DNA from 4 places in the Shewanella violacea DSS12 genome. Region 2 is predicted to be linked to each of the others. Evidence: predicted binding sites of a transcription regulator. Region 2 holds the regulator's gene; each other region holds the start of a gene.
The links. The regulator sigma-54, encoded in region 2, starts transcription at its own class of promoters, with help from an activator protein. The targets are predictions, from matches to a motif close to GTTGGCACGNNNNTNGNNT.
Positions count from the first base shown of each region.

Region 1: a site for sigma-54 is predicted at 6,229-6,247, ahead of SVI_RS06135 (LruC domain-containing protein). Genes of this name have one in related genera too.
Region 3: a site for sigma-54 is predicted at 3,400-3,418, ahead of SVI_RS12840 (molybdopterin oxidoreductase family protein). Genes of this name have one in related genera too.
Region 4: a site for sigma-54 is predicted at 3,185-3,203, ahead of SVI_RS06490 (FlgO family outer membrane protein). Genes of this name have one in related genera too.

Region 1 is NC_014012.1:1,524,868-1,532,341, reverse strand. Features, by position in the region: gene SVI_RS06150 (diguanylate cyclase) at 1-334, opposite strand, end outside; gene SVI_RS06145 (response regulator) at 327-4,775, opposite strand; gene SVI_RS06140 (ABC transporter substrate-binding protein) at 4,789-5,940, opposite strand; gene SVI_RS06135 (LruC domain-containing protein) at 6,283-7,474, shown strand, end outside.
Region 2 is NC_014012.1:476,906-484,379, reverse strand. Features, by position in the region: partial or broken gene lptA (lipopolysaccharide transport periplasmic protein LptA) at 1-290, shown strand, start outside; gene lptB (LPS export ABC transporter ATP-binding protein) at 395-1,126, shown strand; gene SVI_RS01925 (RNA polymerase factor sigma-54) at 1,278-2,756, shown strand; gene hpf (ribosome hibernation promoting factor) at 2,982-3,269, shown strand; gene ptsN (PTS IIA-like nitrogen regulatory protein PtsN) at 3,273-3,716, shown strand; gene rapZ (RNase adapter RapZ) at 3,713-4,561, shown strand; gene SVI_RS01905 (HPr family phosphocarrier protein) at 4,554-4,829, shown strand; gene mgtE (magnesium transporter) at 4,940-6,301, shown strand; gene SVI_RS01895 (OmpA family protein) at 6,466-7,128, opposite strand; gene SVI_RS01890 (response regulator transcription factor) at 7,391-7,474, shown strand, end outside.
Region 3 is NC_014012.1:3,081,388-3,088,861, reverse strand. Features, by position in the region: gene SVI_RS12875 (hypothetical protein) at 1-210, opposite strand, end outside; gene SVI_RS12870 (S24/S26 family peptidase) at 334-627, opposite strand; gene sodN (superoxide dismutase, Ni) at 658-1,158, opposite strand; gene SVI_RS12860 (hypothetical protein) at 1,168-1,374, opposite strand; gene SVI_RS12855 (hypothetical protein) at 1,424-1,828, opposite strand; gene SVI_RS12850 (DUF1801 domain-containing protein) at 1,994-2,398, opposite strand; gene eco (serine protease inhibitor ecotin) at 2,617-3,207, opposite strand; gene SVI_RS12840 (molybdopterin oxidoreductase family protein) at 3,484-5,688, shown strand; gene SVI_RS12835 (DmsC/YnfH family molybdoenzyme membrane anchor subunit) at 5,746-7,474, shown strand, end outside.
Region 4 is NC_014012.1:1,607,016-1,614,489, reverse strand. Features, by position in the region: gene flgA (flagellar basal body P-ring formation chaperone FlgA) at 1-515, shown strand, start outside; gene flgM (flagellar biosynthesis anti-sigma factor FlgM) at 600-920, shown strand; gene SVI_RS06500 (flagella synthesis protein FlgN) at 927-1,352, shown strand; gene SVI_RS06495 (LPP20 family lipoprotein) at 1,948-2,394, opposite strand; gene SVI_RS06490 (FlgO family outer membrane protein) at 2,391-3,020, opposite strand; gene SVI_RS06485 (flagellar assembly protein FlgT) at 3,620-4,780, shown strand; tRNA gene SVI_RS06480 (tRNA-Arg) at 4,890-4,965, shown strand; gene SVI_RS06475 (sterol desaturase family protein) at 5,401-6,231, shown strand; gene SVI_RS06465 (TonB-dependent siderophore receptor) at 7,419-7,474, opposite strand, start outside.

The DNA of each region.
Region 1 (7,474 bases), 1.0 Mb from region 2:
CGGGACGAATGGGTTTAGCTATGTAGTCGACCGCACCAAGTTTCAAGCCAAACTCCTCATCTTCATCTGAGTCTCGCCCTGTGACAAAAATAATCGGAATATGTTTAGTATTGGGGTTTTCTTTAAGCTGACGGCAGACTTCATAGCCATCCATCTCAGGCATGATGACATCCAGTAAAATCAGATCCGGATAGGGTGAATGTTGCGCGAGTTCTAAGCAACGTTGACCATTCATGGCTATTTTTAATCGGTAATCATGCTTTAAACATCCAGCTAACAGCTGAATATTCGTCCGTGTATCATCCACCAGTAAAATCGTTGCCTGCTCAGCCATTGACTATCCCCTTAGATGGACTCGCGCCAATATCGACAAGATAGATGGAGAGTTCACTCAAACATGCACTGGCTTGCTCATGGTCAAAATCAGCTAACAGTTGCAATAAGTGATCAAACTTATATTGTAACTCGGGTCGTTCACTGGCTCTCTTAAGGTGGCCAAAGTCGTCTACGTCTATATAGCTACCTTCACTGAGTTTTTCTGAGATATCCGCTAAGCTTTCTGAAATTAACAGGTCACTTGCACGCTCCGGCGGGACATCTTCTCCCAAGGACTCATCATGCTGTTTGACCAATGAAATCAAGTCTTCATATCTAAGCTGTAACTCAGGGATCTCGGCTCGAATCTTATCTAGCTCACCCTCTTTTGCCGCTTGCTCTATCGTCGCCGCACAAGCCTGAAGTTTACTGCCACCAAGGTTTGCCGAGACACCTTTTATGGTGTGGGAGACGTGACGCAGTTGATCCATATCTCCGGCTTCATTGGCCTGCAACAGAGACTCGATACGCTTAGGCATATCCTCCAAAAAAAGATCCGCTATGGCATTAAACAGCGACTCTTTTCCCATGGAACGTTTTAATAATGCCCCCTTATCCCATATAGACTTATCGACCTTTATGGACTCTTCTGCTTGCTTATGATCCTTGGCACTGATATCGGACACAGGATCTGTATTAAGGTTTGATTTAATACTTGGTACAGGATCTGATGCCTCGCCTGATCCCTCTGGGTCTAAGTGCTTAGGCTCAAGGTCGTCAGACCCAGCTTGAGGAAGCCAATGCATTAGACTGGAGAATAACTTATCTGGATCTATGGGTTTTGGCAGATAATCATTCATCCCTGAATCTATGCACTTCTCTCTATCTCCCATCATGGCATTCGCCGTCATAGCGACTATGATGATGTCTTTATTCACTTCACCCGCGTTGCCGGCGCGGATTTCACGGGTGGCTTGATAACCATCCATTTCTGGCATCAAGCAATCCATCAAGACCAGATCGAAAGGATCACCGACTATGTTCTTCAGTTTATTCAGTGCCTGTAGCCCATTCTCGGCAACCACCACATCTAAGTCAAAATCTTCTAAAATCCCCACCGCCACTAATTGATTAACGTAGTTATCCTCGACTAAAAGAACACGGGCATCATGAGACCAGCTCGGCTTCTTGGGTTCGTCTTCTTGATGATGTAACGCCTGTAGATAATGGTGGGTCACCAGAGGGCGGGCCTTTTGCAGTGCCTCTCCGCCTTCGGCGACGACATTGAGCGCATCGAATAGATCTGAAGTTGTGGTTGGTTTAGGGAAATAGCCACTGAATCCGAGTTTAGCGAAGAAGCTAGCATCCCCCATCTGAGACATAGAAGTCATCATTACTAGCTTGATTGGCGAGAATCTGGCATCGGCTTTTAGTTTCTGCCCTAGCTCGGCGCCGTCCATCTCTGCCATCTGCATGTCTAAGAAGGCGACATCAAATTTAGGACTGCCAGGCTCACTCTCTCTTCTCGCGCATATATCCAGGGCTTCCTGGCCGCTGCAAGCCTCAACCACAGTCGCTCCCCATAGCTCTAGTTGCTCGCGGATCACTTCTCGATTAGTGGCATTGTCATCGACCACCAGCAAGGTTAACTGGTTAATATCGACCTTAGGGATCACTAAGGTCGACCTCTCACTTTTTCCCAGTAAGACCTTAATTTCGAAACAACTGCCTATCCCATAAACACTGCTCACTGAAACATCACCACCCATCAAGCGCGATATTTTCTTTACTATGGCAAGCCCCAGCCCAGTACCACCATATTTTCTGGTAGTCGATGCGTCCACCTGGCTAAATGATTTGAATAAACCATCAATTTTATCTGCAGGTATACCTATGCCCGTATCTGATACAGAACAGATTAGCCACCATTTACCCTCATGAGCTGGCTTAAGCTCGGCTCTAACAACCACCTCACCTTGCTTAGTAAACTTGATAGCATTACCAGTTAAGTTAGTGATCGCTTGTCGCAGCCTACCTGGGTCTCCGGTAACCATAGATTGTTCGACCCCTTTAAGGTCTAAAATCAGTTCTAGTTTTTTATTTTGAGCCTGATGAGCTATGCCTTCGGCAAAGTCGCCTAGCATTCCTCTCAAGTTGAAATCTATCTGTTCCAGCTCTAATTTACCGGCATCTATTTTCGAATAATCTAAGATATCGTTAATAAGCGAAAGTAAAGACTGGGCACTAGACTGAGCGATACTGACCCGACGGTTTTGATACTCGGTCAACTTAGAGTTAGACAAGAGACCCAACATACCTATGACACCATTCATTGGGGTGCGGATCTCATGGCTCATGCTGGCTAAAAACTCACTCTTTGCCTTAGTGGCTAACTCGGCTTCCTCTTTCGCCTGCAGCAAAGCATTTTGATTTTCGGTGCGTTCGGTAATGTCTCTAAAACTCCAGACTCGGCCAAAGTACTCACCATCGACTTCCATAGGGGATGATGCGCGCTCGAAGACTCGTCCATCTATCAAAGCTATGGTATCAAATGCCTCTAACTCCCGATCCTCATAGATCTCTTCCACACGTTTGAGGAAGGTCTCAGGCTTTTTCAGCAGAACCTTAATCTGTTTTAATATGACTCTATCGTTAACCCCTTTATCCAGTAACTCTTTAGCGACTCCCCAAAGATGTGAAAACTGGCAGTTAGTCCTTAATATCTCTCCGTCAATACTGGTCACCAAGATGCCATTATCGGTGGATTCCAGGGTGGCATTCATCAGAGACAATGCCTCTTTAACCGCTATTTCGGTTCGTTTCCTCTCGGTAATATCGGCTCGAATGGCGATATAACTTTTAGGTAAATTCCGAGTATCTTTTAGGGCCATAATGGTTGTATCGACCCAGTAGATCTCACCACGTTTATTGCGATTACAGATCTCGCCATGCCATACCTTGCCTTTAGATACTGTCCGATACATCTCAGAAAAAAATTCACTAGGATGAAAGCCTGAATTAAGGATACGGTGATTCTGGCCAATCAAGTCATCGACTTTATAACCGCTGATCTCAGAAAATTTATCATTAGCGTAAGTGATGGTTCCCTTCAAGTCAGTCACTGCAACAATCGCATGCTGATCTAAGGCAAACTTGTGCTCCTCCAGAGAATCCAGCGCCTCCATGACCTGGCTATTAGCCTCTAACAGTGCCTCCTCGTGGCGTGCTTTAGCGTCTAGCATGTGATTGAAGGCTCTGGCTAACTGGCTAATCTCATTTTTTCCTTTAACATCAACCCGAGTTAGTTTTTCTCCTGCGGCAACTTTACGGCTGGCCTGGGCAAGTTTAAACACTGGCCGGGTGATCTTACGTGCAATAAAGACCGAGGCGAGTAACACACCCATCGCGGTCAAAAGTACTAATAACAGGGTGACTTTTCCCAGCCAATTACTGGCTTGTAACGTCTCCTCACTGTCTATCTCGCTGATCAATAACCATTCTATGTTGGCCAGGTTAACCGTATGGTATAGCCCTATCACCTCTTTACCGGAAGGACCAATATATTCATAGGCTATGCTCTTTTTTCCATCGGTGCCATCGGTGCCATCATTAGCCCCTCTCCCCTGCCAGGCAATAAAGGGGCGAGTATTAATTTGTCTCTGTAATACCTGCTCCCAATTATCCTTTATTGGCGTTCTCAGAATGCCATCTTGACCTATGATGTAATGGGTTAATGAACTGGCGTCTGATATTGTCGAGTGCAGCATATTAAAAATATTATCGAACTTTAATTCGATGACATAGGCCCCGATAGGACCGCCAAATTCATCGAGAATAGGGGCAGAGATGAAACCTGTGATTTGACCTTGACTCAATGGGCTCCTCTCTAAACCAGAAAAGTTTGCCAAACCTGAGTCCATGGTCACTTTTAAACTTTGAGTAAACTGCGAGTCGATTAAATTAGCCGAGAAGACATTTTTACCTTTAGCATCATTACTAACCACTGAGTAAAGAATGTCGCCGTCGAGATCAATCAAGAATATATCGCTGATATAATCATATTGGCGGCTTAATACAATTAGGTCATTTTGCTGGCCATCGACTCGTTTAGTCCAATCGTAACTCGTCACATATTCACTAGCAGATTTACCACTGGACTCCTTGCCCTCAGAGAGCGAACTCAGAATTAATCCCGCATTGATTGACTCAGCTTCGACGTTAAGATCGACCATACGATAATTAAACCAGCTCTCGATAGACTGCACACTCAGCAGTGAAGACTGAGTTAACTCCTCTTCTGCGGCATCGACCAGACTCTGCTTGGCTTGCTGATAACTGAACCAGGCGACTATGGTTAATGGCAGCAAGGATAATATCAAAAACCACATAGTCAGGTTAAAGCTCAATGAACTTAACTTGTTTACCGTATTTATCGGCGCCTGTGTGAATTCATGTTCCATCGGTTCTCTCACTCTAGCGGGACAATTGGGCCTGACTCAGCCCATTAAAGCCATTGCGACTAAAACCTTCGTCAGCAAAGTCTTCGATATCGATAGCATTTTTGATGATGCCTCCCTCAACCGCCAGATCCATGATCAATTTCAACCCTGGTTTATCCACATCAAGATTTTGATAATTAATCACTCTTAGATCGGGATCCAGACTGGCAATAATGGCTTCTCGGGTATGGGCCGGTATATGCTTACGCACTATGTTAACTATCTGCTCTAGTGCTTCACCGCCTTGAGCACGAGCAACCTCTATGTCCTCTCCGGCCTTATGGATATAAGCCATCACTTCATTGACAGCTTTACGCTTATCTTTAATCGCAGCATCTGTCGCCAAGGCGATACATTCCACATGACCATGCTCCCAAGGCATGACATCTTTTGAATACCAGGCCACATGACCAAACCCTCCCGTCTCAACCACATCGGCCCAAGGTAATGACTGCTCAAATGCGGCAGCTTGTGCTCTATTACTCTTACTCTTAATAAAACTTGGTGATTTAGGCGGCGCAACAGCAATCGCTAACACCTGGGTACCTGAATTGGGTGTTAGACTCATGGTGACCCCATGCTCTTTAAGGTAGCGATACAAGACAACAGTATGAGTCGCCAACAGATGAGGCATGCCTATTTCAGTTGCACGACCCGTCGACTCGTATGCTTGTTTCAATGCCTTGGCGACCTTATCGTCCGGCTTTCTTTCATGCCTAACAGCAGCAAGCTTGACCTGCTCATTGAGCAGATCATTAATCGCCAGTGCGCTCCCATCTCTATGCATCAAGCCTATCCATCTGAAATGCGGTTTCTCGCTAAACATATCCATGGCCAATGGACTCATCACATAGGCCATATCGACTTCCCCGGACTGAAAATAGGCACGCAAAAGATCCCAGTTTTTCATCTGCTCTAGCTGATAATCGGCGAATTGCATCTCTTTACGATAACGCTCATAGGCCACCAAAGATGCATAATGGTCAGCAAGAGGAATATACAGTGCCTTAATCACTTTTTTATCGGCAGAATGAGCACTAGCTGACACGGCCAAGACAAAAAATAGGGTAATAACAAATGCTAAATAGGTAATTAATCGATGTGGCGAACGAACACTCGCTGACATGTGTCTCTCCTTGACTCGTGATGATACGCACTGCACAGCAGTACTCACAGAGCTTAGTAGAGCATCAGCAGCTTTTCACTAAGGAAGTGATAAAAAAATCAACTTGAAAAACATTCAACTAGTGAGTAGACAGTTTTTGGGCTTTCTGACCGTTAAACATCAAAATTCAACACTATGGGATAGGTAAATGTGAGTATAAAGCCCATTTCAACTTATGCAGTTTGAGTTGCACATTGCAAAACCGAATAAACAACAAATAATAACCAATTTAAAATCAATCAGTTAATCAATGGCACGGCTCATGCACTTCATAGTGAAACCAGTTTCATATAGGGACTAACTATGAAATTTCTCTCCCCTCTCTTTTTCGTCACCATTTTATCTATCTTTGCTTGGGATGGTATAACTGCTGAATTTGAGTCATGTCCGACTCAGGCTTTTATCATACAAACTCCCTCTTCTGTTCCCATTGCATACGGCGTCGAATTAGCAACAGGCAGCTATGTGATACTTTCAAACGACATGAAGCGACTCTCATCCTATAACGGTGTTGGCTTTAACTATCACGATAACTATATCTATGGCTGGGACTATGAAGCCAGCACCTTAGGTAAAACTGGTGATGATTATGTGATTACGCCTCTGAGCGTGACTAAAGATGTCGATGCGGCGGCGGCAGGCAACTTCTTTGTCGGCGATGTCGCCATCAATGAGAATGTCTGGTACGGATATAGAAAAAATAAGGGCCTGTTTAAAATCCCCTTAGATGACCCCAATAACTACACTATGACGCTCGTTGCCGGGAGTACGGTTAACGCAACCTATAACATTACCGACTTCGCCTTTCATCCCAGTGATGGTTACCTCTACGCCGTCACTAATGGATATAGTGCCAGCCTACTTCGCATCGACCCATTTGACGCCTCCGCCACCAATCTCGGTGTAGTCGTCGTCTCAACGGGCTCAAAATTTACCTTTGGTGCACAGTTCTTCGATCCCGACGGCGTGCTTTACCTGAGCAACAATAGCGACGGTAAGATCTATCGCCTCAATGTTAATGATTCAAACCCCTTAGCCGATATTTTTGCTTACGGCCCTTCCTCATCGAGTAATGATGGTGCCCGCTGCGCCTTGGCAGAAGTGCCAGTGGGAGAAAATGTAGATTTTGGTGATGCTCCTGATAGCTATGGCACTTATATGGCATCTAATGGCGCCAGACACTCCATCATAGATGACTTCTATCTAGGCTCCACTGTCGACGGGGAAGCGAGTGGTTACCCAGCCCCATTGTCAGACGATTACAGTGACGGCATGGATGATGAAGATGGCATCAGTTTCCCTACTGGTTTTGAAATAGGTGAATCCGCCGTCATTCTCGCCACCGCAACAGGCAGTGGCGGCTTTCTCAACGCTTGGTTTGACTGGAATAGAGATGGAGTTTTTGACAGTGACGAGCAGGCTATCATAGGCCAGGCCCTTTCACCCGGCAGTAACAGTGTCAATTTAGAGGTGCCTACATGGGGAAAAACTGGTC
Region 2 (7,474 bases):
TAGGCAATCCCGCGACTTACTCGCAAATAATGGAAGATGGACGCCCGGCTTCAGCCAGTGCCAAAGAAATTAGATATGAACTATCGAGCAGAACCTTAACCTTACTAGGTAATGCCACGCTGGAACAAGATGCTAGTCGAGTGACAGGTAATATGATTCGCTACAACATAGCTAAGCAACAGTTAATAGCTGAAAGTAAAGGCAATGATAGGGTCATCACCATTATCCAGCCTGAAAGCTATCAAGATACCAGCCAAGATAAGGCAAAACAACCGCCGGCGGCCAAGAAACTACCGACGGAATTACCTGAAATAGAACAAGATAAAACTAACAATCAAGCTAATAAGCAAGACGCTATGCCAGCTCTGTTACCAATCATAGGGCAGGAAAAGCAATGAGCCAGATGACGCTAAAGGCAGTCAACCTTGCCAAGAGTTATAAGAGTCGTGCCGTAGTTCAGGATGTTAGTATCACAGTAAAAACCGGCCAGATTGTCGGCCTGCTAGGTCCTAATGGCGCAGGAAAAACCACCACTTTCTACATGATCGTCGGTTTAGTACAGAGTGATAAAGGCAGGATCTTAATCGATGATGATGATCTAACCTTAGATCCTATGCACCTGAGGGCAAGAAAAGGCATTGGCTATCTGCCTCAAGAGGCGAGCATATTTAGGAAGTTATCGGTGCGGGATAACATAATGGCTGTCCTGCAGACTCGCTCAGATATAGATAACAACGCTCGAGAAGAACAACTCGAGAATCTTCTAGAAGAATTTAATATTACTCACATCCGAGATAGCCAAGGCATGGCGCTCTCGGGGGGCGAACGCAGACGCGTCGAGATAGCCAGAGCCTTAGCAGCCAACCCTAAGTTTATTCTCCTGGATGAACCTTTTGCAGGTGTCGACCCAATCTCGGTTATCGACATTAAAAAAATTATCCAGCAGCTTAAGAGCCGTGGTTTAGGTGTACTGATCACCGACCATAATGTGCGTGAAACCTTAGACGTATGTGAACGAGCTTACATAGTCAGTCACGGAAATTTAATCGCTGAAGGTACACCCGCCGAAATCATGGACAATCAGCAAGTAAGAGCTGTGTACTTAGGTGAACAATTCAAGCTATAGTTAATCAAGAGGCTTATTCTTAACGCGTATTAAGGGATGAGTCACTACAGATACTCGGCTACCTAGCCTAAAATTCAGGGGCTCAGAGAAGCCCCAAACAAGTCCAAGCAGGCTGTCTCATTTTATAATTACATGAAGGGAATAGCGGTAAATGAAAGCGTCACTCCAGCTTAAAATGGGTCAGCAGTTAACCATGACACCACAACTGCAGCAGGCTATACGTCTATTGCAATTATCGTCGCTGGAACTGCAACAAGAAATCCAACAAGCGTTAGACTCCAACCCTTTACTCGAACTAGATGAAGAGCAAGTTGATCCCCCAGTCAATGGCGAAGACAAGACCGTAGACACTGAAGACTTTAGTGCCACTGCAGAGAGCGATGGCCCAATTGACAACTCAGCGGTTGAAACCTCCGAGGCGATAACCCGAGATTCTATGCCCGAAGAGCTCCCCATGGACACCACTTGGGACGAGGTCTATACCGCATCGCCTAACTCAACTTCCGGTGCCATGCGCGACGACGATATGCCCTTCCAGGGGGAGACCAGCGAAGGTTTGTATGAGCATCTCGAATGGCAGAAGAATCTAACACCGTTTTCTGATAACGATCTCGCCATAGCAACGGCCATCATTGAGGCCATAGATGAGAGAGGCTATCTCACCCAGAGCATTGAAGATATTCTCGAAGCCATGGGAGATCCTGAAATTGAACAGGATGAAATTGAAGCCGTACTTAAACGCATCCAACACTTCGATCCTATCGGTATCGCAGCCAGAGATCTCAGTGAATGCCTCTTGATCCAACTGGCACAATACGCTGACACGACTCCACATATAGATAACGCCAGGATCCTGATCAGAGACCATCTGGATCTGATCGCCGGACGAGATTTTCGCCTGCTAATGCGCAAGACTAAGCTCAAGGAAGATGCTCTTAGAGATGCCATAGAGTTAATCCAGACGCTTAACCCCCGTCCTGGATTGGCCGTTACCCCGGGCAAGGATGAATATGTCATCCCTGACGTCACAGTGACTAAGAAGAAAGGTCGCTGGATGGTCGAATTAAATCCAGACAACATGCCGAAGATCAGTGTAAATCAACATTATGCATCTATGGCAAAAAGTACAAAGAGTCAAGCAGATAGCCAGTTTATTCGTGGGCATCTGCAAGAGGCTAAATGGTTTATCAAGAGCTTAGAGAGCCGCAACGAGACCTTACTGAAAGTCTCAAAATGTATCGTGAAATTCCAACAGGGTTTCTTCGAGTTCGGTGAAGAAGCAATGAAACCTATGGTACTTAACGACATAGCCGAAGCCGTTGAGATGCACGAATCCACCATATCCCGCGTCACTACACAGAAATATATGCATACCCCAAGGGGCATATTTGAGCTGAAATACTTTTTTTCAAGCCATGTAGCTACCGATGATGGTGGGGAGTGTTCATCTACCGCGATTCGTGCTTTCATAAAGAAGCTGGTCGCCGCCGAAAACCAACAGAAACCACTCAGCGACAGTAAGATGGCCTTGTTATTAGCGGATCAGGGCATTAAGGTTGCGAGACGCACCATAGCTAAGTATCGTGAAGCTATGTTGATTCCACCATCGAATCAACGTAAGAGTTTGTAGAATAAGGAATAAAGGAATAAAGGTCATAGCCTAACTAGGGGAACCTAGTTTAAGTGACGGCCTGATTAACGCTTATTGTAAGTGCTAATCACCAGAAGCGGCCTGTAGTCGATATTAGTTAGGCTCAACTCCTGGTAAAACAGGGAATTATGTTGTGAGTTAAATCCCGAAAGATTTACCTATCATCAACTTAAGAGTTAAATCGGAAACTGGAGGAGTATTTCTATGCACATAAACCTAACTGGACACCATATAGAGATCACGACATCGCTAAGACATTATGTCGAAGAAAAGTTCACTAAGCTTGAACGACATTTCGATCAGATCAATAATGTGCACGTTATTTTAAATGTTCAAAAAATGCAGCAAAAAGCCGAAGCTAAACTCCACCTTGCCGGTGGTGAGGTTTTCGCCATGTCAGAGAATGCTGACATGTATGCCGCAATAGACTCCCTGATTGATAAGCTCGACCGTCAGGTTATTAAACACAAAGAGAAGCTAACAAAGCATTAAATAATGGAATTAAGCAGCATCCTGCAGCCGGAGTGTACCACTTGCGCCACTCCGGGCAGTAAGAAAAAGGTATTGGAACTCATCAGCGATCTTGCGGCTGTCCAATACCCAACCCTATCTTCACAAGAGATTTTTGAAAGCCTCTTGGCGAGAGAAAAAATGGGAAGCACAGGTATAGGTAATGGTATTGCGATTCCTCATGGTAGGCTGAGCAACATAAGTCAACCGGTTGCTGTATTAATCAAGTGCGAAGAGCCTATCTCCTTCGACGCCATTGATAAGCAACCTGTAGATATACTATTCGCACTTTTAGTACCTGCGGATCAATGTGAGCAGCATTTGAGTACTCTGTCATCTATGGCCGAAAAGCTCAATAATAAGCTTATTGTGAAACAGTTACGAAAAACTCAAGATGAGTCAGAACTCTATCAGGTAATAACACAATGAAACTGGTGATGGTATCCGGTCGCTCCGGTTCGGGAAAATCTGTTGTACTCAGGGTCCTAGAAGATCTTGGCTACTACTGCGTCGATAATCTTCCTCTGCCGCTCATGGATACCTTGCTCGAACAACTTAAGGGCAGCACAGATCTTGTCGCCATTAGTGTTGACGTGCGTAATATGCCAGAGCAAGATAAAGAGTTTTTAAAGCAACTTGCTAACCTCCCTAAGGGCACAGAACTACTCAGTTTCTTCTTAGACTCCAGCGATGAAGTACTGCTGAAGCGCTACAGTGAAACTCGCAGGTTACACCCTCTATCCCGCACTAAGACTTCGCTGAAAGAAGCCATAGAACATGAAAGAGAGCTACTCGAACCTGTATCTAAGATGGTCGATCATTACATAGATACATCCAACCTCAACATCTATGACCTGAGTGATAAGATCCGTGAAATTCTCTTGGGTAGTGTCGATAAAGAGCTGGTAATTAACTTCGAATCTTTTGGCTTCAAATATGGCATGCCGGTGGAGGCTGACTTCATGTTTGACGTTCGTTTCCTGCCAAATCCCCATTGGGAACCTGAGCTAAGACCCATGACAGGCCTAGATGAGCCGGTTCAACTTTTTCTGAGTCAACAACCAACAGTCAATAAGTTTATCTGGCAAATAGAAAATTTACTGGCCACCTGGTTACCTCACTTGGAAAGAAACAACCGTAGTTACCTTACTATTGCCATAGGCTGTACTGGCGGACAACATAGATCGGTTTATGTCACTGAGCAGTTAGCTAAGCTTTTTGCTAACAGTAAGCATAAGATTCAGGCGCGCCATCGCGAATTGAGCGATGACTAAATTAGAACGTCAGGTCACCATATGCAATAAACTCGGCCTCCATGCCCGAGCTGCGACTAAACTCGCCATCTTGGCTTCGGAATTTGACGCCGAGATAACCATAGTGCAGGGAGAGAAAAAAGCCTCAGCTGCCAGCGTATTAGGCCTGTTGATGCTAGAGACTGGCATGGGGAAAACCATCACTCTACTCGGTAAGGGTCAGGATGCCGATGCCGCACTCGATGCAATATGTGCCCTGGTCGATGCCAAATTCGATGAAGCGAGTTAACTCTAATCTTTTAATCAATTCACGCTATAATCGCCCTTTCTTTTTATCCATTAGCTAGTTAACCCTAGTCTAAATCAAATTATCAATTCACCACCAAAGGAGGGTCAACTATGCCGAGAGAAGTACTAGACAGCGAAACAACAGATCAACGTCTAAATCGGCTCACCCAAGCCCTTGGTAGTGGTATGTTCGTCCATGTCAGAAACATGCTCCATGATATGGCGGCATCTGATGTTGCTTTTATTTTAGAATCCTCCCCTCCAAGAACGCGTCAGGTGTTGTGGCAACTTATCGATCTGGATCATACCGGCGAGATCTTAGATGAATTAGGTGAGGAGCTAAAAGATAACCTCATCAAGCAGATGACACCCGAACGAGTGGCCAAAGCCGCTGCAGGAATGGATACCGACGATCTCGCTTATATTCTGCGTAGCTTACCGGACAGTGTCTTCAATAAAGTACTCCAGTCCATGAGCAGTCAAGATAGAACCAGAGTCGAGCAGGCTCTATCCTACCCTGACGACACGGCTGGCAGCATAATGAATACTGATACAGTCACCTTGCGCCCAGACGTCAACATAGATGTAATACTGCGTTATCTTAGAATTCGCGGAGAGCTACCGGAAGCGACTGATACCCTCTATGTTGTCGATAAGCATGACAATTTACTCGGCGGTGTCAGAATTTCAGATCTACTCACCTGTAACCCGGACGCATCGGTCAGAGACATTATGGCCTCGGATCTAGAGGGCATACCTGTTGGCATGAATGACAGCGAAGTCGCGCAATTATTTGAGCGCCACGATTGGATCTCGGCACCTGTGATCGGCAAAGATAATCAGCTACTAGGCAGAATCACCATAGATGATGTTGTCGATATCATCAGAGAAGATGCAGAGCACTCCATGATGGGCATGGCGGGAATGGATGATGATAGCGATACCTTTGGCCCTGTGTTGAAGAGTACCTTACAACGTTCTCTATGGCTGACCATCAACTTATTTGCCGCCCTCTTAGCTGCATCTGTCACTAATATGTTTGAAGGTACACTGGAACAATTCGCCACCATAGCGATTCTAATGACCATAGTACCCAGTATGGGAGGCGTCGCTGGCAATCAGACCTTAGCTCTGGTGATTCGAGGCATAGCACTGGGTCAGATAGGACAGAGTAACTCTCGCTGGCTCATAGGCAAGGAGCTGGCAATCGGCTTCCTCAATGGCCTGTTATGGTCTGTACTGGTATTTGTGGCCGTATGGCTCTGGAAAGGAGATGTGGCATTAGGTGCACTCATAGGCGGAGCCATGCTAATTAATATGACGGTGGCGGGTTTTGCCGGTGCCTGTATTCCCTTACTGCTTAAAAAAATGAATATCGACCCGGCCCTAGCCGGTGGCATGGTATTAACCACAGTCACGGATGTGATTGGCTTGTTTGCCTTCCTCGGGCTAGCCACCTTCTTCCTGCTGTGATCACTGAGCACTCTTCAAGGCTCTTAACCTAAGCTTATCTCAATAATCCTAGGTACCATATTGAGATAACGCATTAGTCAGCACCATAAATTATCTGCCTAAACAAAAAATGGCCTACATATGTAAGCCATTTTTGATATCAATTCGATTCTTGCCTTTAGCTCTTAACGCAATGGGCTCAGAATAATCTCGACACGTCGATTCTGTGTCCGACCTTGGGCTGTGCTATTACTGGCTATGGGTCTAGCCTCGCCGATACCTTCAGATCTGACTCTGGCATATTCAACTTTTTGAGAGATAAGGTAGTCAGCTACTTCAACAGCGCGAACTTTAGACAGACGAAGGTTATATGACTCAGATCCTGAACTATCCGTATAACCCAATATATTGATTTGAGTATTATCATACTCTTTAGCGACTAAGGCCACGCTATTAAGCACGTTTTTAGCCCCAGGATTTAGATGAACTTCATCGACACCGAAGGTGACTTCGTTAGGCATATTCAACACGATATTGTCACCACTTCGAGTCACGCTGACACCAGTTGATCGCAACTGTTTACGCAGCTCAGCTTCTTGGACATCCATGTAATATCCTATGCCACCACCCAATGCTGCACCCGATGCTGCACCAATTAATGCCCCCTTGCCACGATCACTCTTACTTGAAGAGGCTACGCCGATTGCTGCCCCGGCAATTGCACCGATAATAGTACCGTTAGTCGCCTTGGCATTTTGGCCTTCATTGGTATAAGGATTCGTTGTCTGGCAGCCAGCAACTAAGATACTAGTAGCAAGAACAGCGACACTCAGTACTAACTTATTCATTTTTTTAATCACACAAAACTCCAGAATATCCTAATAATTTTATACTCAAGATATCAAACAGGGTAAACACAACTTACACTTTGTAAATTGAATGGCGTTTAGTATATAAACTCTCTATGAATAAACAATTGTTCATAGGCTAATTGTGCACTGTTCAGCGTAAAAGCCATTCTTAATACAGTAAATGGTTACTAACTCGACATTTTTTACACATTTAAATGAGATAATCCTCAAATTAGAATAGATCAATAAGAGAGCTAGTGTGAGATCAAAACTTTTAATCGTTGAAGATAATCAAGATGTCGCGGGTATTCTTGCTGATTATTTTGAAGTACAAGGAACTGAA
Region 3 (7,474 bases), 2.4 Mb from region 2:
GTCGGTATGTTGCGACCGTAAATGGATTAAAAATTCCTGCTCTAGACTGATGATTAATTGGCGGGAGTTTTCATCGTTCAAGTTTAATGCCACCCAGCCATCTGTGCCCATGAATTCGATAGCAGATATCTCCAGTGTCTGAGCCTCGTGGCCGCTCAGCCTGAAAATACCTTTGGAGGTGTGTATTCTGCTGATATGAAATGCTGTCATGGCTTAACGTTAACAAATTGCATCTTAGGTGACAATTGATGATTCTAGATGAGGTTTTTAACTTGCCAGTATCTTTGAATGACAAATCCCAGCGGGTTAATGGCTAGGCTGTGAGTTGTCATCTCAGGCCGAGATGATAAGTGTGACCTTACCTATGACTCGGCCACTCCTTATGGGCCCCATCCCTTGACTGGATATACTGGTATTATTTTCGCCTTTGAACCAGAGGTTACCCGCGCTGTCTATTTTTACCAGAGTCTTGATCAGTTCACCGAGTCTGGGGTGATCGAAAAGGTATATTTCGCCTACCTTTAAACGCGTACGATGAAAGGCGCTCATGCAGAGAACGAAGCTGCCGGCAGGAATACGTGGCTGCATACTGGCTCCGGCAACACGGTATAGATTGATCCCAAACATGAGCGATCCTTAAGCTAACAATGTATTTAGCTATGTTAATTGTGGGTAAATCAAGGTCTGTGCAGGTGGATAAGGGCAGGTGGCCTGATAAGTCTTAATTCCTTTGGTTTCCCAGAATATCTCAGCGAAGCGATTGACCTTGTCCAGCAGTAGCAGGGTCGCATCACGATCTATATGCTGCTTGGCTTTGGATGCCGCCAGCATGATGCTGTGACTTAGCTCATGGATCTCTGGAAATTGATCTAACTGAGGTTGCTTGATGTAGTCGCCCCAGATCACAGTGATCTCATCTTTTACCTTGTGGCCATGGACTTCCTTTTCGGCCACTAAACGGCCGAATTGGGCTTGTTCATTGGCCGTCAGAGACGGTTTAGCATTGAGCTCTTCGAGTAAGTCGACCATGCGGATCATGGTCAATACTGCCAGCTGAGCCGTGATGGGGTCGTAAATCTTGCATGGAATATCGCAGTGGGCCGAGGCTCGCTTAAAAGGGGCTTTATTGTCGATTTTATTCAATAAGTTATAAAACATGTTCGCCCCTTATTTACTGTCTGATTGAGTTGCGGATTTCTTGCGACGGTACATGGTGATGGCGAGTCCTAGGGCTGCTACGGCAGGCAAAATCCACAGCAAGTGAATCATAGACGACGACCAATGAGCATGATCATGTCCTGCATGTGCTAAGGCCGCTGGGGCGATAAGCAGACTAGATACTAAGGTGAGTGCTGCTGTAAGTTTTTGCTTCATGGATACTAGACCTTATCTATTTAGTGGATGGTTTGAGGCATGGTCACAATTAGTGAATGACCGGAGCCAAAGCATTCATATCGATACATTTCGACTCTTGTAATAGTTTCTTCTGATACAGGTATAACTCTTTGCAACTGAGTTTCAATCCGTGGAGGATTGCAACATAGATGGGTTCATTATCTGCTTGGGTGATAAGTCGATTTTTTAATTGATGGTAAGGGATCATAATATTGCTGAGTTGAGCTTCGGCTTTTCCCTGCCTACCGTAGAGCTCCGACAAGTTATGATAACTGGCCAACCAGGCCATCATGATCTGCTCATCGTTGGCATGTTCGCTATAGAGGTAATTAATCCTCGACACTGCTACCAAATATTGATGCTCAGCATCTTGCCAATTGCCAGCCTGAAAAGCTTGGTTTGCTTCATAAATCAGTTGTCGCCATGTATCCATCCCCTTACTCCTTCAATATCCAAAACCCTTAACGCAAATAAGAATCAATCTCATTATGCTTATGGAAAGGGATTTGTAAAGGTCGTTATAATGGATAAGTCTAATATTTACATTTGTTACATAGTGATATGAGGGGGAGGGATAAAAGAGTTTAGCTTGCTCCTGTCAGGCACCCAATAGGGGCAGATGTTTAATTGAGTGGTATTTCAGTGCCAATGAGAGGCAATGTTTGAGCTGTGTCATGGGTATGATATCTGATGTTGAAAATACCATGGCTCGATTGCCTTCGTAGGTGAAGGTATTGCCGTAGAGTGCTTTGAAGGTCTCAATTAAGCAGGTTTTACAATTGAAATAGATACGGTACTGCTTGGGGCTTGCCGCTTTCCAGTCGAACCGTATGGTACTGCCATGTTTGACAATATAGCTAGGTTCTCCCCACTTTAACGCTTCTTCGACCTTTCCATCCTCTATCTCAGCTGCTAACTCCAAGATGGTTCGCCTTAATCCCATTAAAATTTGTGCTACGTCGGCAGGATAAGCATCGAATTTCAGCTTAATTTGTTTGTTCATAGCTGCGGCTCTGTTCGTTGCTATCTGTGTCTATAGTATGGTCGAACACTGGATTTCAATAACATATTATTCTCAGCATTGGGAATAAATGAGCAAGTTATCAGACCTGGACTAATGAATTTAAATAACTCTTCTCCAAGAGAAAGGTGCCAAGAGAAAGGTGGCAAGAATATGTGAAAGGTAAATGCCAGTTTTAGCTGGCATTTACCTATTTGTAATTATTCACTCATTAGCTTAGAGGTGTTGAACTGACTCTCAACAGTCCAGATCCTGTATCTTAATTCACTGCCTTTTGGTAGGTAAAACACCTTAGCCAGACGACTGTCATACTTGATTTTCAGATCGGCTCTTATTGACACGAATGCCTCTTTTTTGGCTTGCTTAAAACACGCCATCATGGTCGTTGGCCCTTGCGTGATCGAATCAACTTGATAATAGCTATATCCCCAACCTTTAACCGACTCTTGCTTCAAGTCGCCGGACAAGCTTGTGCCATTACAGTCCACCATCTGAGTTTGGCCTATCAGTATTTCGACCATGTAATTCGACTCATCATCTAGCTTAGGCAGAGTGAGTATATGTTGCACCATGCCAGCTTCTGGTGCCGGAAACATCTTGGTCGCTTCTTGGGCTTGGTAATTTGATGAAGAGAAGGCTTGAGATGTGATTATATTTTGGTTATGTCCACTAGGATGCCCCGGGGTGGTGGCCGATGCATTAAAAGATAATAGTGACACGGCTAAGATACTTGCTGCTGAAAATGTGATGGTCAATGCTTTCTTAGTGGTGCTAAGTGTCGATGAATTCATAAAATCTCCAAAGATAAAAAATGGCTGTTTCTGTTTCAGATCTCCCTTATAAACGACCTGAAAGTGAAAAGGGGTTAACTATTTTAATTTATTTTAAAACCAGAAGTGCACCACTTTAAAGCGAAAGCACTGATCTTGAGCATGTCACAAATCGAGGGTGTTAATAACCTACTGTTTAATATGATTAAAATCTATGGCACGGCTAGTGCATTACTCTAGTAAAGCTTAGATAAAGCTTAACTAAAAATAGAATCTATTGAATGTGGGGCGAATTTTATGCTGTTTGGTCGTAAAAAAAGAAAGCCTATCGTGATACCCAGCAAGAAAGTTGCACAGTGGAAGTACACCACCTGTAACTACTGCTCTACGGGTTGCTCCATCGAAATAGGCTTAAACGAGCAGAACAAGATTGTTACCACCCGTGGCCATGCTGGCGCCGATGTGAATCGGGGAAAACTCTGCATCAAGGGGATCTTAGAGCACGAGTTGTTCGAGAGTCCGGGCAGGGGAACCGAGCCTCTTATAAGAGACAAGCATTTCGAAGACTTTAAGCCTACCTCCTGGGATCATGCCCTGGATACCACGGCCGATAAAATCAAAGAAATTCAAGCCAAGTATGGCCGTGATTCTTTTGCCATCGTCTCTTCGGGCCAGCTGTTAACCGAAGAGTTCTACACCTTAGGCAAACTTGCCCGGGGCGTGATAGGCACTAATAACTATGATGGTAACACCACCTTGTGCATGGCATCCGCGGTCAGCGGCTATAAGCGCTCCTTCGGCGCCGATGGTCCGCCGGGCTGTTACGATGACTTCGAGCATACCCACTGTCTGATGGCTTTTGGCTCCAACCTTCCCGAGCAGCATCCAATCATCTATTGGCGTCTGAAAGAGGCGCTGGAGAAGCGTCATTTTCCTTTGATTGTGGTGGATCCTCGAGTGACCATGTTGGCGCAATTTGCCGATATCCATCTACCTATCACCCCAGGCACAGATTGTGTACTGATCAACGCCATGCTGCATGTGATCATCAATGAAGGGCTGCAAGATCAGGCCTATATCGACGCCCATACCCAAGGCTTCGAGGCGGTTAAAGCACTGGTGCAGGACTATGATCCTAAGCAAGCCCAACACATTTGCGGCATAGACGAAGATACCATACGTAATGTGGCGAGAATTTATGCTAAGGCACCGACGGCCATGAGCATCTGGACCATGGGGATAAACCAATCTACCCACGGCTCAGATGGTGTCGCCAACATCAATAACCTGAATATGATAACCGGCAATATAGGTAAGCCTGGTGGCACCAGCTTATCGATAACCGGTCAGTGTAATGCCATGGGCACCCGAGAGTGGTCATCTTGCTCGGGCTTACCCGGATATCGTTATCTGGAAAATGAAGCCGACAGAAACGAGATAGCCGATTTTTGGGGCATAGATCCTGAGTTCTTTCCCAAGAAACGCGGTCTGGCCGAGACCGATATTTTTCCAGCCATCGAGACTGGAGAGATAAAAGGCCTGTGGATCGTGGCCACTAATCCCATGACCTCAATGCCCAACACGGCGCGTATCCGTAAGGCGCTGGAGAAGCTGGACTTTCTGGTTATCCAAGACGTCTATAGTGACGTCGAGACTAACCAGTATTCTCATGTGTATCTGCCGGCATCGGTCTGGGCCGAAAAAGAGGGTACCCACACTAACACTGAGCGCAGGGTCAACCTGATCTGTAATGTCTTGCCTCCCTTTAAGAATTCTAAGCCAGATTTTTGGATCTTTAATCAGCTGGCCAAGCGTTTCGATAACGGCCAGATGATCCATTTTCCCGAGACACCGGAAGGGGCGTTCGAAGAGATGAAATACCTGTCTAAGGGCAAGTTGTCCCATGGGGGGCCGCGTCACTTAGATATTTCGGGTATGACCTATGAGAAAATCGAGGCAGCCCGAGGCATTCAGTGGCCATTTAGAGAACAAGATGAAGGTCTCAAAGGCACAGCCAGACTCTACAGCGATGGCCTGTTTCCGACTCAGTCAGGTAAGGCAAATCTGCTGCCCATTAATTTTTATAACAACAACGAGCAGCCCTGTGACGAGTATCCCTTCTGGCTTAATAGCGGCAGGGTGGTGGAGCATTTTCATACCCGTACCCGTACGGGCAAGATAGGTAACTGCAACAAGTTCAGCCCAACGGCGTACATGGAGATGAACCCAGATGCGGCTAAAGAGCTTGGGGTCGAACACCAGAGCTATGTTCGCCTCACGAGTCGTCGCGGCGATGCCGTGGTGATGGTGCAGTTAACCCATAGGGTGCCCCGTAACATGGTGTTTATCCCGTTTCATTACCACGATTGTGTCAACCGTCTCACCTTAGGCTTACTCGATCCCTATTCACGTCAGCCAGCATTTAAGCAGTGCAGCACGCGAATAGAGCCGATCGATCAAGATGAAGCGGCGCGGATCAATGTCAAGCGTCGTGCGTTTTAGGGTTAGGGAATAATTTTGCGAATTTGAAGCCTGAGGTTCAAGGCTGGGGACGAGATAATGACATCACAGATAACTCAAGGTAGCAGATTGCACAGTGGCAGTGACAGTGACAAGGCTGGGGTAGGGCTATTTACCCCAGAGACCGGCTCAAGCATAAAGGTGACCAAAGCGAACGTTTTACCTAAGAGAGGCGAAGAGCAGCTGGGGCGCTCGGATCATTGGGAAGTACGCACCGAGGAACAGGCCTACGCCTATCTGCCTAAGACAGATAGCGAGATAGAGAACCGCTACGGCAAGCGTATCGACTTGGTGGAGTTGACCGATAATCCTGTGGGCCGCTCCATGTTTATCAACGACAATCCGGCAGTGGGCACGAATCCAGATCGTAACAAGCAGCATGGTTTCTTCTTTACCGCAGATAACTGTATCGGTTGTCATGCCTGCGAGTCGGCCTGCGCCGAGAAGAACGACACCCCGGCTCATCTGGCATTTCGCTCGGTTGGCTATGTGGAGGGGGGCTCATATCCGGATTATAAGCGGATGAACATCTCCATGGCCTGTAACCACTGTGACGATCCCGTCTGTCTCAAGGGCTGTCCGACCCGAGCTTATACTAAACATGCTGAATATGGCGCCGTGTTGCAGGACCCTGAAACCTGTTTCGGCTGTGGCTACTGCACCTGGGTTTGTCCCTACAATGCGCCTCAGTTGGATCCAGTTAAGGGAAGAGTGTCTAAGTGCAACATGTGTGTCGATAGGTTAGAAGTGGGCCTCAAGCCTGCGTGCGTCTCAGCCTGTGTGGGTAATGCACTGGATTTTGGTGTGATCGAGAATACGCCGGAGAGCCGTGAGCAATGTAAGACCAGCATTCCTGGCTTCCCATCACCGGAAATCACCCGGCCCAACATACGTTTCCAGCAGACCAAGTCTATGCCGGAGGAGATGACGCGAACCGACTCCATGCCGGTTAAATACCACAAGGGTGAAGATGGCCAATATAAGCCTGTGATAGATCAAAAAGTGGGCAAGAAGCAACACTGGAACCTGGCCAAACTCAACAGTCGGGAGAATCCCTTGGTGCTGTTCACCCTGTTTGCTCAGGCTGCCTTGGGTACCTTTATGGTCCCCTTCTTTGCGGCCTTGGCTGGGGTCGAACTGTTTGAGCTATTTATGGCCTCAGACATGATGTTAGTGCTGGTGGTCACATCGCTATCGATGACCTCTTTTGGCCTGTTTATGAGTGTTACTCATCTGGGTAAACCTTTTCGTTTCTATCGTGGGTTTAACAACTTGCGTTATTCACCCATGAGCCGTGAAGGATTAGGCCTGGCCTTGTTCAGCGCCGGACTCGGTCTGATGGCTGTGAGTCTGCTAGCCACGAATACCTGGATTAATGAACTCTTGGTATCTGGTTTTGACATCGAACTATCAGTGCTTACTAATGCCTTGCCCTTGGTTAACCTAACGCTGGGGGCGGGCGTTTTTGCCGCTATCGCTGGCGCCGCGGGTCTGTATTACATGAACCAGTGTTATCAGATCAAGGCGCGTCCGTTCTGGAATCATTGGCAGACACTGACCAGCTTTGTGGGTAACAGCGTGTCCTTGGGAGCCATGGTGAGCGGCGTGATGGTATTGAGCACACTCGCCGTGTTGTCACTACCACTCTTACCCGCCTTACAGCTACTGGGAGGTGTGTGGCTATTCGGTGTGGTGCTCGAAGCCATAGGTTTGATAGGTCACAACCGGGATCTCAATGCCAGTGAGAATGAGGGCGGCGCGGCGCACT
Region 4 (7,474 bases), 1.1 Mb from region 2:
CACCATTGTGCTTTCCACCAGTAAAAGCAGAATTGGCTAGTAATAGAGCGATTAAACGCAATAACACCATAAAAATAACCTGCAAAAGTCCACAACTTGATTACCCATGGCAGATTTTCATCTCAGTGAGAGTCGATATTCTCTATCCAGTTGTGGTCGCCAGACAGACATTGGGCCCAGGAGATTTAATCGCAAAAGGCGACATCGTCATCAAATATGTCGAGCAAACCCTTTTAAGAGGTCAGCAATTCAACAATCTTGCTGAGGTAGTTGGTACTAGGGTGAAAAGAAGAACGCCTGCTAACCAACCTATATTCAGTAATAATCTCTGCTTCGTTTGTAAAGGTGATTCAGTCTCAATTTTTGCACGCACAGATAACTTCGAAATAAAAACCGTTGGAGAAGCGCTGCAGGATGGGAATTTAGGTGATAGAATTCGTATTAAGAATACCTATTCCCATAAGACTGTCGATGCGAGAGTCATAGATGTTGGCAAGGTCGAAGTCAGAATGTAAGTTTTCTTGAATTTTATTAAAGCTCAGGGAAACACTGCCGATATACCATTATGTTCTTTTATTTTTTGATTGTTGGAGCCGAATATGGCTATTGATATTAAGCAAGTAAACACAGCAGTAAACACTCACATTGGCAAGTCCCCTGCACATAAGGGCAGTGAAAAAACCAATGATGACGCCGTCAACTCTCTGAGCACACCACCCAAGAGTGACTCAGTGTCTTTGACATCTCAGGCACAACAACTACAAAGCACTCAAGCCAAAATGAATGATATTCCAGAAATTAATGAACAGAAAGTTCAAGAAATAAAGCTGGCAATCGCAGAAGGCCGCTATAAGATTGATCCTGAAAAACTGGCGACTAACATAGCTCAGTTTGAAAATGACTTAAAGGGGATGAACTAGTAATTTATGAGTCAGATAAACGACATCGTCGAACTTCAGTTCGAGCTGCTTAACAAGCTAAAAGTAATCATCAAAGATGAGACAACTGCCTTGACCAATCAAGATGCAGATAGTCTACTTTCCTTGGCAAGCGCCAAAGCTGGATTACTCGATGAGCTAAAACGCAAAGATGAAGCTTTATCTCTCCATGCTGATAAGGCCTTACTCATCAGTGATGTACACTTGTCTGCTCGAGTCACATCGGCCAAAAACCTGCTGGATGAATGCAAACAATTGAACAGTGAAAACTCCAGCCTGATAGAACTGAATATCGCAAGCATGAATCGATTTTCCCAGGCCCTGCAAGTTAGCCGCAATGCCTCTAGTTTAACCTATAACGGCAAGGGTAAGACCTCGACGATATCTACCTTAGGCAATGATATACAAGCCTAACTGTCTCTTGGTGCCCCAGGCATAGCGCTCCCCCTTCCCTATAGTCTACAAAGGCTCAAAATTGCGCTGAGACTCTAAGCTCGAACCCCACCAGCTAAGTAAACATGTCATAACCCCATAATGACCAGGCGACTCCTAGACCGGACTCAGAGTGCTAAACTCCAAACACTGTCACTGCCATGTCTTAGACGTGTTCAAAAGATTCAAAGGGTTCAAATTAAGTTAAGCCTAATCCCCTTATATTGAAACGCTCATTAGCTAAACAGTGCATAAACTAGATAATCGAGAAGTACATTAGCTAGGCTGTTGATTAATTAGACCGCTCGTTAATTGGAAGCCTATAAATTGGAAGCCTATAAATTGGAAGCCTATTAATTAGAAGTTCATTAACTAGAGGTCCATTAGCCAGATTATGCCAAGAAGTCATCAAAGAAAGCCAGCCACTGGTTTATGGACCAAACTATAGAGTGAGCTAGGAGTGAGCTGCCAAAGAAAGCCATAAACAAAATCGGCTAAGGGTGAGAGAGGAATGTGGGATAGATAAGACAATCGAAGACAGAAAAACTGGTAATTTCCTGTCTCCAACTAAGAATACTTAAAAGTAAGTGATCTCTTTTATTTTTTGCGGTCTATTTTGCTGTTGATACAAGGCCCATACCAAGGAAAAATCTAACTCTAGTTCAGTCACATAATGATCCCCAGCAGGATAACTCTTTACCACCTTAGCACCACGTATCACTCCAGATACCGAAGCTTGAATGCTATCACTAGATAACATCCAGTCATTGACACTACTGCTTGCTGACAACTGCTGGCCAAACACCTGTTCGGCCAATTCTCTGTATGCAGCAATTTTAGAGGCTTGCATCGCCATTACCACTTTTTGTGCTTGAGACTGGGCAGGCTGAGTATCTAATGGTGCATAGCCTATTGCCGTTAATTTAGGAAAGCTATCAGGAGCCTGGGTTTCCCACTCTATATACCTGTCCTGTGACGCACAGCCTGAGATAAACATTAAGGTTAGGATTAGCCATTTTTTCATTGTGAACCACCTATGACTTGAACTTGCTGCAATCCTCTAACGGGATCTCTGTATAACAAACCATCTCGTGAGGTGATGGTCTCCGATGCTTTCAGGTAGCCAGGTAATTCACTGATATTAAATGCTCCCTGTGATGCCGAAACCACGCGATTATTGGTAATATTCACTATCCTGGAATTAACCACTATCCCTTTAGTATTCATACTCAGAGTCGACACCACAACATGCTCCACAGCGATTCCTGAAGGTAACTTCTTCCAATCTCGAGTCAGGAGAAAGTCTCCTTGGGGAGTCACCCTGATATTGTCACCCACATTGATATCCACCAAGTTAAACTGACGCCCATGTAAGGCGGCAATTAAACCTTGTTGTAGCTGTAATCCAAACGCATTTGTCTGATTAAATGAGTCTAACAAGACTGGGGTTGCAACCAGCAGAGGCTGATCACTCCTGAGTTCGTCATTTTGCTCAACCAGCTCTCTGACAATTTGCTCAGATAAATGATTCATGGCCGATGTGGACGGCAACTGATTGCCTCGTTCAAGGTTATCTGTTGACTGGTCTTCACCGCTATTTGCACACGCACTCAAGAGTAACGCGGCAATAAATACTAGTGTCTTACGCATACTTAATTCCCGGATGATCACGTAAACCTCAATTATCTGACTCATGCATCAGACTCGAGTCTTTAACTATTTTAAAAATGCCAATATCACCATTGTCTGCCGGACAATGTGTATCTAAGTGCCATTGACCAGCAGGATAGAATCTATGACTCAAGGTAAGATTCAAGCAAATATTACGCCATCATTATTCAAGTCAGAAATACACTAGAGATATGTTTTACCTAATAGAGGTTTATCGGCGTAATAATACAAAGCTAAAGCTGAGTTATTGCACACAGAGCAAGATATGATACACGCCGACTTAGGCACAAGCTTAGTACAGCCTCTAGCCCGGTTCTCAACCAGGTTGTGGCATATTAATTGCTTATTTAATTAATAACGCTTTAATCGTTATTAATTAGTGTTACCAGCAAGATAATGGGCAGATTGAGCTAACGAGTGTCAGAAATGCGACACTTACCATTTCAAATCATCTGTATTAACCCATTATTTAAACCCATGAGCTAAGCCCATAAGTTCAGCCCATGAGTTAAACCCGTTTTTTAAGTCGATAGTCTACTTGGAGAACGCCATCATAGATTTGGAAGTGGACACCTAACATGAAAATTATCCTCGCAATAATTTTGCTCAGTTTTATCACTTATTCTTCAAGTATCAGCGCTGCATGGATAGTGGTCAAAGGTCAGGCAAATATTGTCGACGGTAACATAAGCAAAGCCCGGGAAGATGCCATAGAGCAGGCATTAACCTATGCCACACTAAAAAATGGTGCCAACTTCACCAGCACTCAAAAAGTCCTCAATGGACAACTGGTGCAAGACAGTTTCTCTCTCACAAACCAGGCCCAAGCTAACAGAGTGGAGTTAGTCAACGAGCTCATAGAGGGCCAAAAACTGACCGTAATGCTCCGAGTCGATGTCATGGAATCAAAAGGCTTACAATGTGATAGCCAGCAACTAAAAGCCGCCATACTAGTGCCTCAGTTTTTAATTCAAGATAGGGCTCAATTACGCTACGGTAATATCGGTTTTTTTGAAAAAGACCTATCCCAGCGATTAGGTGATGCACTGCAAGCCCAGTCACTGACCAGCTTTGTACATATCCATGCCGACGAACGTTTAGATGTCGAACAAGCACTCGTGGATATACGAGGATACCGCCTACCAAGCTGGCTCAGCGAAATCACCGATAGCCAATATGTGCTTTTACCTGAGATTATCGATATATCGACCGATCCAGCCGAAAGCCAGATGTTAGGCCTATGGCACAGTGATCCCATTCGTCAATTTCACATCAGGCTATCCCTCTATCATGGGATCAGTGGCGAACAGATATGGAGCCAGTCATACATCACCTCCTCTCCTTGGGAATTTGAACGCCAAGAAACCGTCCTCTCGAATCATCACAGGTTTTGGGCTTCAGCCTATGGCAAGAGTATCGATAAGGTCTTAGCCAATGTGGTGGAAGATATAGATAGCAGCTTGAGCTGCCGCCCGGTATTAGGACAAATCATCGCTAAGCAGCATGACAGAGTCATTTTAAACTTAGGCCGACGCCACGGCATCCGAGTCGGCGATAAGTTTCAGTTAGTACTGCAACAAAACTTCACCGACCGTTTCGATAAAATGCGCGCAGTCGCGGGGAAAAGTCCTGCAGAAATTAGAATTGACCAAGTCACCGAAAAAACTGCCACGGCAATTCTAGTGGATAGAAATGCCTCTTATAACGTGCAAATTAATGACTTGGCGATAAAAATGTAGCCAAAAATATAAATTAATGACTTGAATCGCATGATAAACAAGCAATTGAACTCATTAGCTTTTCATCGCCTCTTTTCATTGAGGCGAAAATCAGTATAATCACAGGCGTCTCCTTATAGCTCAACAGGATAGAGCAGTCGCCTCCTAAGCGATCGATCGGGGTTCGAGTCCCTGTGGGGAGACCATAATTTATCAAGTGTCACTGACACTTGATCAGCAGTTCTTTTCTTGCCTATCTAGCTTTATTGTTCCCTATTCGTTTTCCTTAATTAGATTACTTCAGCTTTACCTATAGCCTGCGGCTCGCAAAATGTTCCCTCTTTATTTTTAGACTGTTCTTCGAGGCGTTATAAAGCCTTCTCTGACCGTTAGGAAAACATCCTGAATCTGATACCCTCAGCCGCATCTAATCTGGTTAATGTTTACTTTAGAGGTTGAATTTCGACTCTGTAGAAATCCCTTGATTAACAACGCGCCCCCCCTCCCTAATTTACAAGTGCTCATAGCAAACTGGCGCGTGGCAACTTAGCTTCAACATTCCCACAACCTTGTTAACGCCTCAGCTTATATGGTTAAATGGATGGATAGCTTCAAATTTAAAAAAAGGTTAGGAATGATCAATGACAGATGAGCTCTTCAGTATATTGGCCAGTATAGTCACCGCCCTTCAGAGCTTAAGTCTTCCTACAGTACTTTTTTGCTTGCTTGCCTACCTTGTAAAGGGAAAGTCTGCACTAACAGCCTTTCGTACATGTTTACCTAATAGTATTTTTAATATTAGTATCATGTGTTTTAACTTAGTTTTAATTTCATTCACTTTTACTAATCTTGGGTGGTTGTACTCAATAAACGTTGTTGAGGCCTTTTCACAATTTTGGGAGTCTCTTCCAGAATGGCTGGTTATACTCTCCGCTGTTTTTTGTGGTGACTTTATAGGTTATTGGCGACATAGACTTGAACACTCTCGTATGCTCTGGCCTTCACATGCTATGCATCATTCAGACACTAATATGAGTTGGCTTACCCTGCAAAGGTTCCATCCGTTTAACCGTGTGACGACCACTATAATTGATGCTGGTTTATTAATATCCCTAGGATTCCCCCCTTATTCTCTAGTAGCCAATAGTTTAGTACGCCACTATTACGGCTATTTTATTCATGCTGACCTGCCGTGGAATTATGGTGCATGGAATAAAGTATTTGTATCACCAGTAATGCACCAATGGCATCATGCTAATGAACCTGCGGCTTACAATACTAACTTTGCGACTGTATTTTCTGTCTTTGATCGTGCTTTTGGCACTTATAGAGTACCAAGTCTTTGTAATATACCTTTAGGAATTTCTTACAATGTTGGAGGTAATATTTTTGGTCAATTACTTTACCCATTAAAGCTAAGCTCTTACTTTAAAAAATTTAAAAAAACACAAACTAAATCAATCGATACTTAATGCAGAAAACAGCTCTCCTTCTCTGAAAGCTGATCTATCTCAGCTCTTTACACAAGCATTTACACTAGCAGTCACAGAATATTAGTAACCTATCGACCTCCGCTCCTTGAACATCAGTTGATAATACAAGAACAACTCAGCTGTGGTGATGCCAAGCTCTGCCCTACTCCTCTATCCGAGATGGCTCACCATCTAAGTGAGCATAGGTACTGGCGTTGATGATGGCTCTTGCTAACTCTTGTTTAGACCTCAGCTCTGCCTAACGACAGATGGCTATGACCTCATGGTTTACAGGTGGTTTGTATTCTGAAATAAAACCTTACCGCCACGCATCACACACCTACTGGCAATGGTTTGTCTCAAGTCATGGGCTATCAAGAGGGCTAGGAGAAATCAGCAGTGCTTAATCGTTCCCAACGGCAAGCTATTTTGATAGTGACAAAGCCAAATGTGAGGCAGTTTTAGAATTTTATAAATCGAAAGGGGATAGTGGGATGCAATGTTTAGATGAGCTCATTCCAGGTTCAAATATAATCATCAAAAACACATTCAACATGGGAAATAAGTACATCATTTAGATCTCGAAAAAAGAGGCTGTACTCGTTAACGTGCCATCTAATATCGAGTCTGGTTACGAAATCTGACTCATTAAGTTGTATAAAGGCGCAAGGCGATAGTGAGCTGGTAACTGAAAATCAAGGTGGCAAGTAATGGTCTTGCCGCCGTAACAGTGCCGATTAGTAAGCGTTTACTTTCGCTGCTTACTTCAGATTCTGATTGTCTGATTGTCTGATTGTCTGATTGTGGTTGTCTGGTTGTCTTTCTGGGCTTGTTTATTGGGCTGGGTTGTTGAGCTGTCTTAAGCACGCCACTGCACCCTGGCTGGTAGTGAGCGTTTACTTTCGCCGCTTGTATTAGATTACTAACGTCTTGTTAGGTCTGTGTCTTGTTAAGGTCGGCGTCTTGTTGGGCTCAGCAGATAGAGGCTAGGCATCAGCCAATATAAAATCCCTCACTAATAGTGAAATCCCCCTCTGAATGGCCTAAGCTCCTTGATTACCAAAGCTCCTTGATTGCCAGGCGCCTTGGTGAGGCAAAGCGCCTTGGCGGGGAAAATGCTAATTTAACTGGGTAGTTTAAAACAGAACAATCTCTGCCCTAGCCTACCCAGTGAGTTATCCCTTACATTAAAACTGATAGGTACCAGTTAATATGTAGTTCCTTCCACGACCAAATTCTTTAC